Regions from separate parts of the Paenibacillus sp. WC2504 genome, predicted to be linked through region 1. Evidence: riboswitches for the same ligand, from Rfam matches in the RefSeq annotation. Region 1 holds a riboswitch; each other region holds the start of a gene.
What was found. Region 1 has a riboswitch for ZMP and ZTP ahead of ACUN27_RS11860 (bifunctional 5,10-methylenetetrahydrofolate dehydrogenase/5,10-methenyltetrahydrofolate cyclohydrolase). Riboswitches for the same ligand answer to the same signal wherever they lie in the genome.

Region 1 (5,277 bases):
TAATGAAGCTGCGACGGAAGCAGAAATGATAGAAGCGGCGAAGCAGGCGCGGATCCACGATACCATTGTCAACTGGTCAGATGGATACGACACGCAGATTCACCACGAAGGGGGCTCTCTGTCGGGTGGAGAGCGGCAGCGACTGTCCATTGCGAGAGCGCTTCTGCGGAAGCCGAAGTTGCTGCTGCTCGATGAAGTCACATCGGCGTTAGACCCGGCGACGGAGGCCGATATTAATGAGTTGATAGGGCAAAGCCGGAAAGACAAAACGATTATTTCCGTTACACATAGACTGGCTTCAGTCGTGCACGCCGATGTCATTTATGTATTTAAAGACGGACAGATCATTGAAAGCGGCACCCATCAAGAGCTTCTGGATCAAAAGGGGGAGTATGCGAATCTTTGGGAGAAACAGATCGGGTTTCATCTATCTCACGACGGTCTACATGCGACTGTGGATGTCAATCGGCTTGCTAAACTGCCGTTCTTTCAAGGCATTGAGACAGCGCTTTTAAGTGATATCGCTACCTTGTTCTCAACAGAAACATGTAAGGAAGGCGAAGTAATCGTTCGTGAGGGCGAAGAGGGGAATAAATGCTACATTATCGTTCGAGGCAAATTTGAAATTGTGAAAAATATCCCGGACAAAGGCGAGATACGTGTTGCCGTTCTGCAGGATGGCGATCATTTCGGGGAAATTGCGCTGCTCCGCAACACATTAAGGAATGCAGCAGTGAAGGCACTGAGTCCTGCGGTACTGCTATCGGTCAGACGAGAGGCTTTTCACCGGTTGACGGCAGAGTATCCACAGATTTTACAAACATTGCAGCAGACATTATTGAGCCGAATGTAGAGGCTTCGTTGCGGAAGGAGTGAAGGTAAACGTTATGACGGCTAGTATTTACAAACGGTGCGTCACTGATGATGATTTGGCTAAAGTGAGTTTGTTCATTCTGGAAAACCGGCGGGATATGCATCCCTCGTATTCGGCCACCGACACGATAACGATGTTGTATTCGTTCATCAAGTATGGTCAGTTGATTCAGGTGGTGGATCAAAACGTACAGCGTATTATTGCGGTAAGTGCTTATTACATTGGGACACCAGAGCACGATTACGAAGATAAACACATCGCTTTTGTAGAGATGGCCATAGCCGACCGTGCGTATCGAGGATCGAGGCTCTTCATTAAAGGATTGCGCTTCTTGGTAAGCGAGATTATGTCTGACAATCCGGACGTCCAGGAAGTGAGATTTGCAGCACTTGCAGATAATGTATATTTATGTAGATTGTATGCGAAATTTGCCGACATAAGCCATGAAGAGGATAGCATACTTGGCAAACAAATGAAATTTGGTGTCAAAATTAACAATTTGAGGGCTTTCTTAGATAAATTCGTAAAGGTATAATATACATATGACAGACAACTATCCTTGATAAGGAGGCGTTATGCATGATTGTAATTCCACCAAGCATTAAAAAAGGTACGAGCAAAGGCGGTTTCGGTAAAATCGTCAAAGACAACGAGAATTTGCGAGCTAATCCGGTATAATGGGTTTCGAATTCCGCACTTGTAAGTTCGAAATGGATTTCGAAGCTTACATCCGTTTTTTGATTCAGCAACAAGCCTTTTTGAACTTGCCATATCCTTTCGTGATGAAGTTAGCTTTCATGGGTAGTCCGCTACAGTTCGGGCAAGTCATGCTGATTTTCAACGATGAGACTTACGATATCGTAGGTGCGGCGGGTTTCGTGAACGGCACAGGGGCAAATGATTATGAAGATCGAGAGATTTGTCAGGTCGAGATTGCCTTTATTTTGGAACAATATCGGCGTACACCGCTATTTCTACGTGGACTTGAAGCGTTATTAAGCCTTATTAAAGCTGGTAATCCAGACGTGAAGCAGCTCCAGTTCTGGAGTTCTTCTGACAATAAGGAGATACAGCCAATTGTTTCTAGGTGGAGCAGCTTGCCTGGATTCCAATCATCAGTTGTGAATAATTTAACCTTCTACAAGTTTTCATTCGATGAGTTGGAAGCTTATTGCAGGCGAATTGGAACGACGGGAGTAAGGTCTGGGTAGTCTTTTTTCCATACGCATTGAAAACTATCGCTATAGTTGTTATTATGTTTTCATACAAGTAACTGTGTGTGACTGGCGGAACATGGGGAACCATGAGGGAGCACATAGATAATCAGCCGTACGCCTGGGCAGAGGTAAGGGGATATCCCCTTACCTCTTTGCGTTTCAAATTTACTCAAAAGGGATGATTGAAATGTCGAAAGAAACATTAATCTTGGATGGTAACCGGGTCGCAGACGCCATAAAGGCATCGCTGAACAGCAGAATTCAAAACTTGTCCAATCAAGGCGTCGTTCCTTGTTTAGCGACCGTGTTGGTCGGCGACGATCCTGCTTCAGCAACTTATGTACGGATGAAAGGAAACGCATGCAAGCGACTGGGGATTCAATCTATTCGTGTTACTCTTCCTGAACACACGACTACGATGGAGTTAATTGCAGCCATTCACAAGCTTAATGATGACAACAGCGTGCATGGGATCTTGTTGCAGCACCCAGTCCCGAAGCATATCGATGAAAGGGCAGCTTTTGAGGCGATTCGTATTGATAAAGATGTCGATGGTGTAACGACATTGGGATTTGCTCAAAATGCTTTTGGATTTGCTGAGTTCCCTTCCTGTACACCAGCGGCAATCATGGCCATTTTGAACTATTACGAAATTCCTGTTGAAGGCAAACATGCGGTTGTTATCGGAAGAAGTCCAATTCTCGGCAAACCGGTCTCTCTGATGCTGCTAAATAAGAATGCAACAGTTACGACCTGCCACTCAAAAACAGCGAATTTGGCCGATATCGTGCGCTTGGGAGATATTGTCGTAGCTGCCGTGGGGAAACCTCGCTTTGTTCAAGGCGATTGGCTAAAACCAGGCGCTATTGTCTTAGATGCAGGTTACAATCCTGGAAACGTAGGCGATGTTGATTATGACGCTTGTTGTGAGGTAGCTTCGGCCATTACACCGGTTCCTGCCGGGGTTGGTCCAGTGACCATTGCGACCTTGCTCAAACATACGGTCGATGCGGCTGAAAAGATAGCAAACAAGCGATAGGCATAGAGCGTCCGAGCCTGCAAGTTCGCAAACATCATATTTTCACCAACAACGGGTCATACTAGGGGATCTAGAGTAAAGAGGTGAAAATCATGTTATTTAACATTATTGCAGGCTTTTTAATCCCCTGGATATTTGGCATTTATCTGTACAGGAAATCTCGAATTATTGTGTTTCTAATCTTTCCTATTACGGTTACAATATCTAGCTTGATCAATGATACCGGGTATCATCTGAATTTTTGGGATTTTACCCCATTGATTGAGAATGATGAGACACTTTCAGCACTTCCGCTTGATATTGGGCTTTATCCCGTTATGGCCGGTTATATGATTTATTGGATTCGAAAAAATAATCGGCATGCGTTTCTGAAAATAGGCTTTTTTTGCTTGGCTACGACTGCGCTGGAATATATGGCGTTTATTTTTGGGAAAGTAGAATACAGCAATCATTGGAATATAGGTTGGACCTTTGCATCTTATATACTTGCTTATAGCCTGGTTTATTTGTATTACAGGCTTTTGGTAAGATACGGCTATTGGAAATGAAAAACGCTTATTGCTCTTCGGGCCAGTGGTCAGAGGGAGTTGATAAGCGTTTTTTTGTTGCTCTTTATTCAGGAATAATTTGGAACAACCTGCAAAAAATATTTCTGTACGATTTGAAAAGGGGGCAACCGATGAAAATTAAAATTATGTTCATTAGCCTGGTGATTTCAGTCTTATGCGGTAATGTCGGATTCGCTGAACCAAGGCAATCTGTACAAGCTGTGTTTGTGCGCGGCGGCGATCTATGGGTCCAAAAAGACGATAAGGAGCTGCAAGTTACACGAAATCAAAAGGTAAGCGAGCCCAAATGGTCAGCAGATGGGAAGTTCATTGCTTACTCACTTGCCCTTGGAGAACAGCAGCACGAGATATGGGTGTACAGCTTGGAGGCGAAAAAGCATAACCGTGTGTATCCAGGCGGTGACAATTTTCAGTGGTCTCCAAACAGGAATGATCTTGCTTTTAAAATAGATGGCGTTCTGAATACCGCAAGGATTGGCCGCGATAAAGTGGATCCCTTTAAAAATGTAACTCTGGGTGTGGATAACTACTCATGGGTACCTGATGGCAGTGGATTTCTAGTATCGTCACCTGCTCAGCTGCGGCCATCCGGTTGGACGAATGTGGAATTGTACATGGTTCCGGCCGATGCCAAAATGGACCCTAATAAGAGTAAGCATTTTTATACGCTTCCTACGGAGTCGCCTGGTTTTTTCGCTGTTGGCACAAGCATATTCAAATGGTCCAGTGATAAGAAGTGGATCTCGTTTACCGCACATCCAACGGCATCTTTGTCTGCGGACGGGAATGCCTTATGCGTGTTGTCTTCGGATGGCGAACAGTTCCAGCAATTGGATAACATGCTTCACTATCCGCAATGGTTTGCCTGGTCGCCTGCGAAGGCGAGGCTCGCCTATATTGCAGGGGAAGGCCGAGTGGCGGTGCAGAATAAGCATTTGAAGCTCAAGGATCTGCCCGCCATGAAGCCGGCTTCTTATACGCCTCAAGGATTCGCGGATCGTGATTTTACATGGGAAAACGACCGCATGATTATTGTTTCTAGGTCGAAGGAAGCCAAAGAGGATGCTGTATGGCCGCTTCCCGCTTTGTATCAGCTGAGACTTTCAAATAAAGAGCAGAAGCAACTTACGCATCCTCTGGAGAAAAACGGTGACTTCGCGCCGTACATGCTCAGAAAGAGTAATAAACTGACGTGGATCCGGTCAGATGGAAACCATGCGGAAGTATGGATCTCGAATCCGGATGGAAGCAAAGCGGAGATTTTTATTTCCCAGCTGGATGTAGGCGTTCCTTATTATGGATGGAGTAACTGGAGCACGGTTTTAGCCTGGTATGACCCTCATCGATAGCGTCAAATTACATGCTGCCCGTTCGCTGATCTAGCGTTCGGGTTGTTGTATTTTTGTGAGATTTGGAATAACATTAAACGATAAATGATAGGGTTAATCTTCATGAAAAGGACTTCCAGATGAACGAAATATCGCTTGATTTTCTGACGATTTTATTACCGTCCTATATGTTTTTTTATATGGCTATTTCAATGTACGCCCGGAATAAACAAAACCTGGTGAACCGCGT
Region 2 (5,277 bases), 2.6 Mb from region 1:
GTGCCTTTAAAACAAGCGCTGCTTGTACAGCTTGTCCCCGACCATGCCCGCAGCTCCTATATGGCGCTCAGCAGCATGTCGAACCGCGTTGCCATTATGCTTAGCGGACTGAACATGATCATCGGCGGTTTTCTGCCATCCGGGGCCATGGCGCTGTTCATTCTGCTGACCGGTGTCGCTGGAATTGGCTTGATGGCGTCCATTCTGCCGAGCCTGAAGGAAGCAGAGCTGCAAAAAGTACAGGTAATTTGATTGCATAAGTGCTAATTAGCTAACTTTGATGTAAAAAGTACAGGTAATATCGGTGAACTGAGCTATTTTGGCGATTTCTAGTTAATTTACCTGTATAAAATGCAGGTATTGATTGAAATTGCATGGAGAATGCTGATTTTAATGTACTTTCTGCAGTTGTGCTGAGTCCACAAAAAAAGGGCTGCTTCAAAAGGTCATTAACGACCCTTTGAGGCAGCCCCTTCGTATTGATTAGTAAGTTAAACCTGGGTACAACGGATATTGCGCCGTCAAATCTTTCACCATGCCGCGAGCTTTCTCAAGAACAGCCTCATCTTTCGGGCTTTTCAATGTAAGTGCAATCACTTTCGCGATAGTTTGCATAGCTTCTTCATTCATACCGCGGGACGTAACAGCTGGCGTACCTAAGCGGATACCGCTAGTGATGAACGGGCTTGTTGGGTCGAAAGGAATCGCGTTTTTGTTCGCTGTGATACCGATCTCGTCAAGAACGTGCTCCGCATCTTTACCTGTGATGTTCAGGTTGCGTAGATCAACCAGCATCAAGTGGTTGTCTGTACCGCCGGAAACGAGGTTGATGCCTTCAGCTGTCAATGCAGTCGCCAATGCTTGCGCGTTGTTGATGACGTTTTGACCGTAAGTTTTGAATTCCGGTTGCAGAGCTTCACCGAAGGAAACGGCTTTGGCAGCAATCGTATGCATCAAAGGACCGCCTTGGGAACCAGGGAATACAGCTTTATCAATAGCAGCTGCCCAAGCTTTGCGCGTAAGAATCATACCGCCGCGAGGACCGCGAAGCGTTTTGTGCGTTGTAGTTGTAACGAAATGTGCATGCGGCACTGGGTTCGGGTGCAAGCCAGCAGCAACTAGACCAGCGATATGCGCCATATCAACGAAGAACAATGCGCCTACATCATTAGCGATGGAAGCTAGTGCTTCGAAATCAATCGTGCGCGGGTAAGCACTTGCGCCAGCAACTAACATGCGAGGCTTATGTTTGAAAGCCGCTTTACGAACATCGTCGTAGTCGATGCGGAAGTCTTTTTCACTTACACCGTAAGCAACGAAGTTGTAAAGAATACCGGAAGCATTAACAGGGCTGCCGTGTGTTAAGTGACCGCCGTGTGCCAGGTTCATACCCAGAACGGTGTCACCAGGGTTAAGAGCTGCCAAGTAAACAGCCATATTCGCTTGTGCACCAGAGTGCGGTTGAACGTTCGCATGTTCAGCTCCGAAAAGCTCTTTCGCGCGATCGCGAGCGATATCTTCGACGATGTCTACGTATTCGCAGCCGCCGTAGTATCTTTTGCCTGGGTAACCTTCTGCGTATTTGTTAGTCAGTACTGTACCCATCGCTTCAAGCACGGCTTGGCTGACGATGTTTTCAGAAGCGATAAGCTCAATTTTGTCGCGTTGACGACCAAGTTCTAGATTCATAGCTTCTACGATTTTTGGATCTTGCTTACTTAGAAAGTTTGTCATATGGAATTCCTCCTAAAGGATAATTTATATCTATAAGTTAACCTAGCAATCCGCATCTGGCGCGGCTTGCTGATAGAGCTGCTCGGCAGCCTCAGGTGTGTAGACTGCTCTCGTCCCGCCAATCAGTTTAGGCCGTGTAAAGGCCATGGTCACATAAGCATGACCCATATTCCGTACGGGCGGCCGTGCAGGCACAGCAACCCGCCGCAAATGCATCCCGATCAGCGTACTGCCAATATCGATCCCGGCATGCGCTTGAATCGTCTCGACGACTACGGGCTTTGCGAAGTGGCGGTACGCGTATGAGGCCATTGAACCGCCGGCTTTTGGCACAGGAATAACCGACACTGGCTCAAGCTGAGGGGAGATCGCGAAAAGATCTTCCTCAATGACAAGCGCGCGGTTCAAATGTTCGCAGCACTGAAAAGCCAAGTGCAAACCGAACTCGCGGCTGATGCGCTGCGCCGTTTCAAAAATCGGCCGCGCTGCATCCAACGTCCCCGAAGTCCCAATCCGATGACCGAGTATTTCACTCGTGCTTGTACCAATGACCAGAATGTGACCTGGTCGTAGATTGCCCACCTTTACCAACTCGCGAAGATTTGTTTCCAAATCTTCTGCAATCGTGTGAAGTATGGAATTTGTCATGGTGGTCACCCTTAAGGATGTATCGCGAAGCGATCTTCGATGCTTTGCAACTTGTTAATGCGGTTCTGGTGACGCACACCTTGCGAAAACTCTGTTTCCAGCCAAATTTTCACGATTTCCTCGGCAACACCCGGCCCAATGACACGCTCACCTAAAGCAAGCACATTCGTATCATTGTGCTCCCGTGTGGCTTTAGCAGAAAATAGATCGTGAACCAGCGCGCAACGGATGCCTGGAACCTTATTCGCAGCGATCGACATCCCGATGCCTGTTCCACAGATCAGAATCCCTTTGTCTGCTTCCCCGGAAACCACATCTTCACAAACCTTCAGTGCATAATCCGGGTAATCGACGGAATCTGCACAACTGCATCCATAATCTATGACCTGATGGCCCAAGGATTCAATAAAAGGAATAATAACATCTTTCAAACGATAGCCTGCATGATCCGCACCTAACGCAATTTTCATGGATAGAACGCTCCTTTGCTTGTTCGAATTCGACCCTTCTATTATATCCCAAAGTCCACCAGAAAACGAAAAAAAGAGCTGACACGCTAAGAATAGCGCGTTGCTCTTTTGCCCAGGCGACCGGCCGTATAGCTCAATGCTCCATTGTGGTTACTCCCACTCGTCGCCAGTTACATTGAGTCTTGCTTGATAAATCCATCTTATCGCATTATGCACGAGGTGTAAAGATGTCTTTCGCAAATCATTTCCCAGACTGCGGATCCTCTTTTCGCTCGCGAAGCTTTTTAACCAATTTATCTAAACTACCGCTGATTTCATTCGCTGTTTGCCGGTAAACCTCCAATGGGCCGCCGAACGGGTCGGAAATATCGTAATCCGGAATGGCATCTTCCAACAAATAAATACGATTTCGCTCTTCAACTGTTACCGTTTGTGAAAGAGCCTGCTTCAGCTGAAGTTCCGTCACCAGCTTTTCTCTTTCCTCAATCGCTTGAAGGATACGCTGATCGTCCTCTACATATTCTTTGAGCGTAAAAATCTTATCAATCGCGTCCGGATACCGCTGGATAACCGAACGTTTATGTCCCATCGTCATCGTCAAAATAAGATCCGCCCACTTCACTTCAGACTCCTGAATCGCTAATGAGCGAATAGGCTCTTTGAACCCTGCCTCTTGCAGCAGCGTTGCACTATTTCGGGAGATCGGAGTGCCCGTCATCGCGGATACGCCAGCTGAACGAACTTCTGCCGCAAGTCCTTCTTGGTGCACCCTGATACGCAGCAAACCTTCTGCTAATGGACTGCGGCACGTATTTCCTGTACAGACAAATAGAATTCGCAACATGAGATCCTCCTCAGAGTTTTGCGTAGCAAAACTTTCTTCGTAAGCGTAGGCTGAGTTTTGCGTTAGCAAAACTTTCTTCATAAACATAAGCAGAGCCTGCTCCGCCTCTATTGTATCATAGCAAAAACTTGATCCCAAACGCGAGCAGAATTAGCCCGCCAAACGCTTCGCCATACTCGCCAACCCAGCCGTTCACCCGTCTGCCAACCAATAAACCAGCTACAGAGAGCAGCGCGCCGAACAAACCAAATACAAGCACGGTTAACAGGATATCCGTCGCAAACATGCCTAAGGATACACCTACTGAGAACGAATCTATACTTACACTAAGCGCAAAAATCGTAAGCCCCCATATAGATCTATGATCAAAAGAGGTTGCTTCCTCTCCACGGATTGAACTATACACCATATGGGAGCCCAAGAGAATGAGCAAACATCCGCCGGCTGCAGTGGCCACATTGCCAAGCAGAAGCGAAACATATTGTCCCATAAATATGCCCATTAACGGCATAATGATATGAAAAATACCGATCACCATGCTAATTTTAAAAATATCCAACAAGCGAATCCCCTTCATGCCGATGCCAATTCCTAAGGAAAAAGCATCCAGACCCAAGGCTATCGCCATGATGAATATGGTGATGATCTGCCCAAATTCAACGCCAGTTACGAGCATAAGTGCTGTCCCCCTTGTCCGCTTTCTTAACCAAGATATGCGGACAAACTGGGAATCATGCTAGCTAAACACGTACAAGCCGGTGACCGGCTGCCTTGCGCAGACGGTTCATAATTGCCTGACCAATCCCTGTTTCCGGGCAGCCTTCTGCAGCAATATACTGAATCCCTTGCTGATCAAATTGCCTTAATGCAGCGTAAAGCCCCTGTGCGATCTTTTCCGGTTCCGCTAACGAGCCGCAGGCAATTACCAAATCAGCTTCAAATAGAGAAGCCCTTTCCTCAAAAGTAAGGATTCCCGTCGATTGCCCTCGCTCCCTAGCGGCTTGAATGTCGCGCTGAATCCAATCAGCCACTGCTTCAGCATTGTCTCCATATACAATATGCATGTATCCCTTTGGCGCATAATGCGTATACTTCATTCCCGGAGCACGGGGCGTTTCTGAGACCTGCACATCTTCCCGCTCAGGCTCATGAATTCGAATAGCCGGCAGTGCGGACTGCAGTTGCTCTGCTGTAATGCCGCCTGGACGCAAAATATACAGCTCACCATTAACAAGCTGAATCACTGTCGACTCAACACCGACCCCCGTCCCGCCGCCATCCACAATACCACCGATCCGGCCGTCCAGATCTTCTCGCACATGTGACGCCAGCGTTGGACTCGGTCTGCCAGAACTATTGGCGCTAGGGGCTGCTATAGGAAGCGCTGCTTTTCGAAGCAGCTCCAGGGCCACAGGATGATCAGGTATACGAATGCCTACCGTCGTAAGACCGGCAGTCACCAACGGCGAAATGCCGCCTGTTTTCACAGGCAGCACGATAGTAAGAGGCCCAGGCCAGAATGCCTCCATAAGCCTATGATGGTCAGGCGTGACACTATCAGGCTCAATGAGATCTGAGAGC
Region 3 (5,277 bases), 1.0 Mb from region 1:
GTTCGAGTAACCGGGACAGAAGATATGGTTAGGTCGATCACAAATATAGGTGGAAACATCAGAGCGACATACTACTCCGAACTGGGTCACAGCCATAAAGTCATGGAAGAGACGTATAACAATCAAGAATTATATATGTGGCTACTGAAACACAAAAGAAATGCACGACTAGGGTAATTCCATTCAATCTAAAAAGTGACAATGAAAAGTAAGAGATTAATCTCCCATCAAATTGGTTAATAAATTGGGACCACAAAATGAAGCTAAATGAAAGGTGGTTCCAAAAATGAAGAAGAAAATCGTACTTGAAAAAGCAGCACAAGACTTTGTAAAAGCTACAGCTAACCCACCATTTCTTTTTGATTTAGGGCCGAAAAAAGGAAGGGAAACCGTTGACGAAGTTCAAAACGGACCTATCGCCAAGTTGCCTGTTGACGTGGAGAATTTAACAATCCCGGGAGGGCTCAAAGGGGACATATCTCTAACGATTATTCGTCCTCAAAACCATTCGGGCTCCTTACCAGTAATTCTTTACACTCACGGTGCAGGCTGGGTCTTCGGAAATGTCCATACGCATGACCGATTAATTCGAGAATTAGCGGTTGGGTCTCAATCCGCAGTTGTTTTTACAAACTACAGCCTGTCGCCGGAAGCAAGATATCCGGTTGCGATTGAGGAAGTATTTGCCGCTCTAAAATGGGTTGCCGAGCATGGAAAAGAAAAGGGATTACATTCAAACAACATAACAGTTGCAGGGGATAGTGTCGGTGGTAATATGAGCGCTGCCATTACCTTAATGGCCAAAGAGCGCGGAGGTCCTCAGATCCGCAAACAGGTGCTTTTTTATCCAGTCACTGATGCGTCGTTTGAGACGGAGTCTTATAAAGACTTTTCAACAGGATATTTCCTTCGCCAGGATGCTATGAAATGGTTCTGGGACCAGTATACAACTGATCCAGGAGAGAGAGCGGAAATAACCGCCTCACCCTTAAGAGCTTCCATAGAACAACTGAAAGGACTTCCGGAAGCACTTGTGATTACAGCTGAAGCAGACGTACTAAGGGATGAAGGAGAAGCATATGCGAATAAATTGAGAGAAGCCGGGGTTCGGGTTACAGCTGTACGCTTCCAAGGTACAATTCATGATTTCCTCATGCTCAACGCGCTTGCGGACACAGCTGCAGCAAGAGGAGCTATTCTGCTTGCAAATGCATGGATCCGTGAAAGTGAGAGAGCATACGTGTAAATGGATCTGGGAACAATACAAGTAAAACGATGCAATGTTACGGGGTATTCGAAATGATTTTCATTGCTATGGCTATATTATCTGTCCTTTCGGCATGGCGTTGGGGAGACTGGCGAAATTGGCAAAAATACCATGCAACAATGTTATATTTCTTGCTTGGAGACGTATTTTATATTTTGCTGACAAAAGATTACCCTCTATGGCAGCATCAGTCGAAGCCTCCAATTCATAGTGGGATAGGTACTGAAATATGTTGTTTAGTGGCATTTGCAGCTACAACGCTGATATTCCTTGGTTTATACCCAAAAGGAGTTGCTAAAGCAACATTATGGATAGGATTATGGGTCGTCATTTATTCCCTCATTGAAGTCATATACATGTTTACAGGAGCGATTAAACATTTTAACGGTTGGACCATGCTTTATTCCGTTGTATTTAATATGATCACGTTTCCAATGCTTCGTTTACATTTCAGTCGGCCAATACTTACGTATGTGATTTCCATAACACTCGCTTTTGGTTTATTAGTCCTATTTAAAGTTCCAATTAAATGATCGGTTCAGGAAATAAGTGTATTCATCTAGACGGCTTCATTTTTTATTTGTATAATAAAGGGAAATTCTGGTATGCGTAACTGGCGAAACGTAGAGGACTACGGGGGAGCGCGTATGTCATATAGCCGATCGCCTGGGCAGAGCGTTTGATCCAATGGGTCAGGTGCTCTTTTTTATTTCTGAGGAGATGATGTCGATGAAGAGGACAAGGCATGTCGGAGTTGTGCTGTACGATAAGGTTGATACGTTGGATTTTACCGGTCCTCATGATGTATTTGGGGTGGCTGGGTATTTGAGCAGCAATTTTCAGGTCTTTACGGTAGCCGAAAAGGCAACCCCATTGACAACCGTTAGCGGTATCACTATTACGCCACAATTTAGTTTTGATACTTGCCCTGCAATTGACATTCTCATTATGCCTGGAGGGTGGGGAGCTCGCACAGAAATAAACAATTTGCCACTGATCAATTGGGTGCGTGAAACGGCGAACAACGCCGAAATTGTGCTCTCCATATGTACAGGCGCTTTACTGCTGGCGAAAGCGGATTTATTGGAGGGGCTTCGTGTGACAACGAATCGGATGGCGTACGACCTTTTACAGGGCATGCTTTCACCTGGTACGACAGTTGTGAAGAATGTCCGGTATGTTGATAACGGAAGAATCGTCATGTCCGGCGGTGTAACTACAGGATTTGATGCGGCGTTACATGTTGTAGCAAGGTTGTCAGGTGAAGCATTGGCGATGGAAACAGCTGCACGGCTGGAGTACTGTTGGCAGGGCAAGCTGGACATTCGCAGAGCAGAACTGGCAGATGCAGAGTCGGTGCGAGAGCTTCTGGTTCATGCAGCCAGGTGGATTGAGCGGACGCATGGCTTTATTCAGTGGCGTGAGGAGAGGTTTACGCAAGCGTATGTGTTCGATTTGATTCGACAGGATGAGTTTTTTGTGGCGCACATGGAAGGAGTACCCGTCGGCTGTCTTTCCATTCAATGGAGGGACGAAGAGATCTGGGGCGAGCAATTCCACGAAAATGCTGGCTATGTGCATCGTTTGGCGACCTCTCGGGACTATCCAGGCATGGGGATAGGCACGCGGTTGCTCAATTGGGCGGAAAGCTATATCAGAGAACAAGGGAAATCTTGGATTCGCCTTGATTGTATGGCTGATAACAAGGCACTCAACAGATATTATACCCGTGAAGGATTCGCGTTTTGTGGACGCTATGAAGCTCAAGGATGGACCGCGCACTTGTATGAACGGCAGATCCTTTAGTAAAATAAAATCTAGTAAAACTTGTAAGTTTTCTATTATCATAGTGGCATTTAACGAAAGCGAGGAGAACGGTCATGTCATTGATAGAATTCGGTATTGTCGGCAGAGGGTGGAGAGCCGATTTTTATTTGCGGATTGCCAAAGCGCTGCCCCAGCATTTCGCCGTCCGTGCGATGCTAGTCCGTGACGAGGAACGCGGCAAGGAGATTGAAGATGAGTGGGGTGTGAAAACCTATCGTGATATGGAGTCTTTCGCTTCAAGCGGGCCAATTCAGTTCGCGGTCGTATGCGTCCCATGGGAGGCAGCGCCTTCCTGCACATTGGAATTAGCTGAGCGGGGAATTCCCGTTTTGACAGAGACACCTCCGGCTAAGGACATCGCGACCATGATCGACTTGTACGAATCCCTGAAAAAGCTGAAAGGACACGTACAGGTAGCCGAACAATACTTGTATCAACCGATGCATGCTGCGCGTATTTCTTTAGTGAGGGCCGGCAAACTAGGCGACGTTTCTCAAGTGCAAGTCTCGGCAGCTCATGGTTACCATGGCATTAGTTTGATACGAAAGTTGCTAGGCATTGACTTCGAGAATGCCGTCATCCGGGGACAGAGATTTACGTCGAATCTGGTGAAAGGTCCTGGGCGTAATGGACCTCCCGAAAGTGAAGTCATGGCTGATTCTGTCCAGGATATCGTTACACTTTCCTTCGGAAATAAGCTGGCACTGTTTGATTTTACAGGAGATCAGTATTTTTCTTGGGTTCGCAAAAATCGCTTCCTCGTTCGTGGAAACCGCGGAGAACTAACAGACGAAACGTACCGCTATTTGCGGGATTTCAAAACACCGATATACGGTGATCTGCGAAGAATCGATACTGGCCATAATGGTAACCTTGAAGGGTACTATCACCGAGGCATTACAGCAAATGATGAATGGGTATATGAAAATCCATTTGTTCCTAGCCGCTTATCTGACGATGAGATTGCTATCGCTACGAGTTTAAGCAAGATGGCGGACTATCTGCAAGGTGGGCCGGAATGCTATGGGTTGGAAGAGGCTATGCAGGATCATTATTTGTCTATTATGATGCAAGCGGCCATCGAGTCGGGGGAAGAGTTAACGACAACAACTCAGCCTTGGGCGCACGACGGTGCAAATGCTTCCTCCTAAATGAACGAGCATTAGGAAGTAAGAACAGGCATATTGGAACGAGCTATCCGTATATCTATGTTTTATCACAAGCTGGCTGCTGTTATCACAAGACAGAACGTCAGAGGAGCGTGACTGCTATGACTGATTATACGGAACGGAACCGCGAACACTGGAACGCCCGTACAGCCGTCAATGCCAAAAGATACGATATCTCCGGGTTTAAGGCAGGCAAAATTACCTTGACCCCAATCGAACGAGAGGAACTAGGCGATGTTTCCGGTAAGTCGTTGTTGCACTTCCAGTGTCACTTCGGTTTGGATACGCTCTCCTGGGCTCGTCTCGGCGCACAAGTTACTGGGGTAGATTTCTCCGAGGATGCGATTGCACTCGCCGAACGTTTGACCCAGGAAACAGGGTTAAATGCGCGGTTTCTCTGTTCGGACATTTACGAACTTCCTAAGGTGCTCGAGGATAAGTTCGATATCGTTTTTACGTCGGGCGGTGTTTTGTTTTGGCTCTCAGATCTTGATCGGTGGGCGAAGATTATCGCGCATTTCCTCAAACCTGGGGGGATATTTTACTTGCAAGAGGAGCATCCGTTTCTCAATGTCTTTGATGATGCTGCCCATGTGACCGAATTGCTCACACGCTATCCTTACTTTCACACGGAAGAGCCCGTTCGAATTGAGGGAATTATCCCACATTCTGATCCAGCAGCTAATCAGCAGGGGGTTGAATATGTCTGGAGCTACAGTTTCAGCAATATACTGAATGCCTTGATTGCTGCCGGCCTTCGATTGGATTATCTCCATGAGTTTCCACACGGAAACAACCAACGATTCCCATTCATGGAAAAAGGTGAGGATGGATGGTGGCGATGGAAAAACGCCGATAACCATATTCCCCTCACATTCTCGCTGCAAGCCACGAAAGTATGAAAAATAACATTTTCGAGGAAAAGCTTGAGAAATCAAGCTTTTTTTATTTTTATACTGAGTCAGTTTTGCCTGTAACTCAGGTCGGATCTTGTCGAGTTGTGTGAAAGTGTTG

Region 2: linked by a shared signal. The riboswitch ahead of rpiB (ribose 5-phosphate isomerase B) and the one ahead of ACUN27_RS11860 (bifunctional 5,10-methylenetetrahydrofolate dehydrogenase/5,10-methenyltetrahydrofolate cyclohydrolase) in region 1 are both predicted to bind ZMP and ZTP.
Region 3: linked by a shared signal. The riboswitch ahead of ACUN27_RS16710 (GNAT family N-acetyltransferase) and the one ahead of ACUN27_RS11860 (bifunctional 5,10-methylenetetrahydrofolate dehydrogenase/5,10-methenyltetrahydrofolate cyclohydrolase) in region 1 are both predicted to bind ZMP and ZTP.

What each region holds. Positions count from the first base shown of each region.
Region 1 is NZ_JBQZFH010000001.1:2,727,698-2,732,974, forward strand. Features, by position in the region: gene ACUN27_RS11845 (ABC transporter transmembrane domain-containing protein) at 1-853, shown strand, start outside; gene ACUN27_RS11850 (hypothetical protein) at 888-1,409, shown strand; gene ACUN27_RS11855 (hypothetical protein) at 1,552-2,085, shown strand; ZMP/ZTP riboswitch at 2,144-2,222, shown strand; gene ACUN27_RS11860 (bifunctional 5,10-methylenetetrahydrofolate dehydrogenase/5,10-methenyltetrahydrofolate cyclohydrolase) at 2,279-3,130, shown strand; gene ACUN27_RS11865 (CBO0543 family protein) at 3,223-3,678, shown strand; gene ACUN27_RS11870 (TolB family protein) at 3,810-5,048, shown strand; gene ACUN27_RS11875 (diguanylate cyclase) at 5,228-5,277, shown strand, end outside.
Region 2 is NZ_JBQZFH010000001.1:79,743-85,019, forward strand. Features, by position in the region: gene ACUN27_RS00355 (MFS transporter) at 1-252, shown strand, start outside; gene glyA (serine hydroxymethyltransferase) at 484-1,734, opposite strand; gene ACUN27_RS00365 (TIGR01440 family protein) at 1,777-2,382, opposite strand; gene rpiB (ribose 5-phosphate isomerase B) at 2,394-2,852, opposite strand; ZMP/ZTP riboswitch at 2,956-3,036, opposite strand; gene ACUN27_RS00375 (low molecular weight protein arginine phosphatase) at 3,094-3,696, opposite strand; gene ACUN27_RS00380 (manganese efflux pump MntP) at 3,812-4,372, opposite strand; gene ACUN27_RS00385 (L-threonylcarbamoyladenylate synthase) at 4,437-5,277, opposite strand, start outside.
Region 3 is NZ_JBQZFH010000001.1:3,753,051-3,758,327, forward strand. Features, by position in the region: gene ACUN27_RS16695 (carboxylesterase family protein) at 1-177, shown strand, start outside; gene ACUN27_RS16700 (alpha/beta hydrolase) at 287-1,246, shown strand; gene ACUN27_RS16705 (CBO0543 family protein) at 1,300-1,800, shown strand; ZMP/ZTP riboswitch at 1,867-1,946, shown strand; gene ACUN27_RS16710 (GNAT family N-acetyltransferase) at 1,997-3,073, shown strand; gene ACUN27_RS16715 (Gfo/Idh/MocA family protein) at 3,148-4,245, shown strand; gene ACUN27_RS16720 (class I SAM-dependent methyltransferase) at 4,365-5,165, shown strand.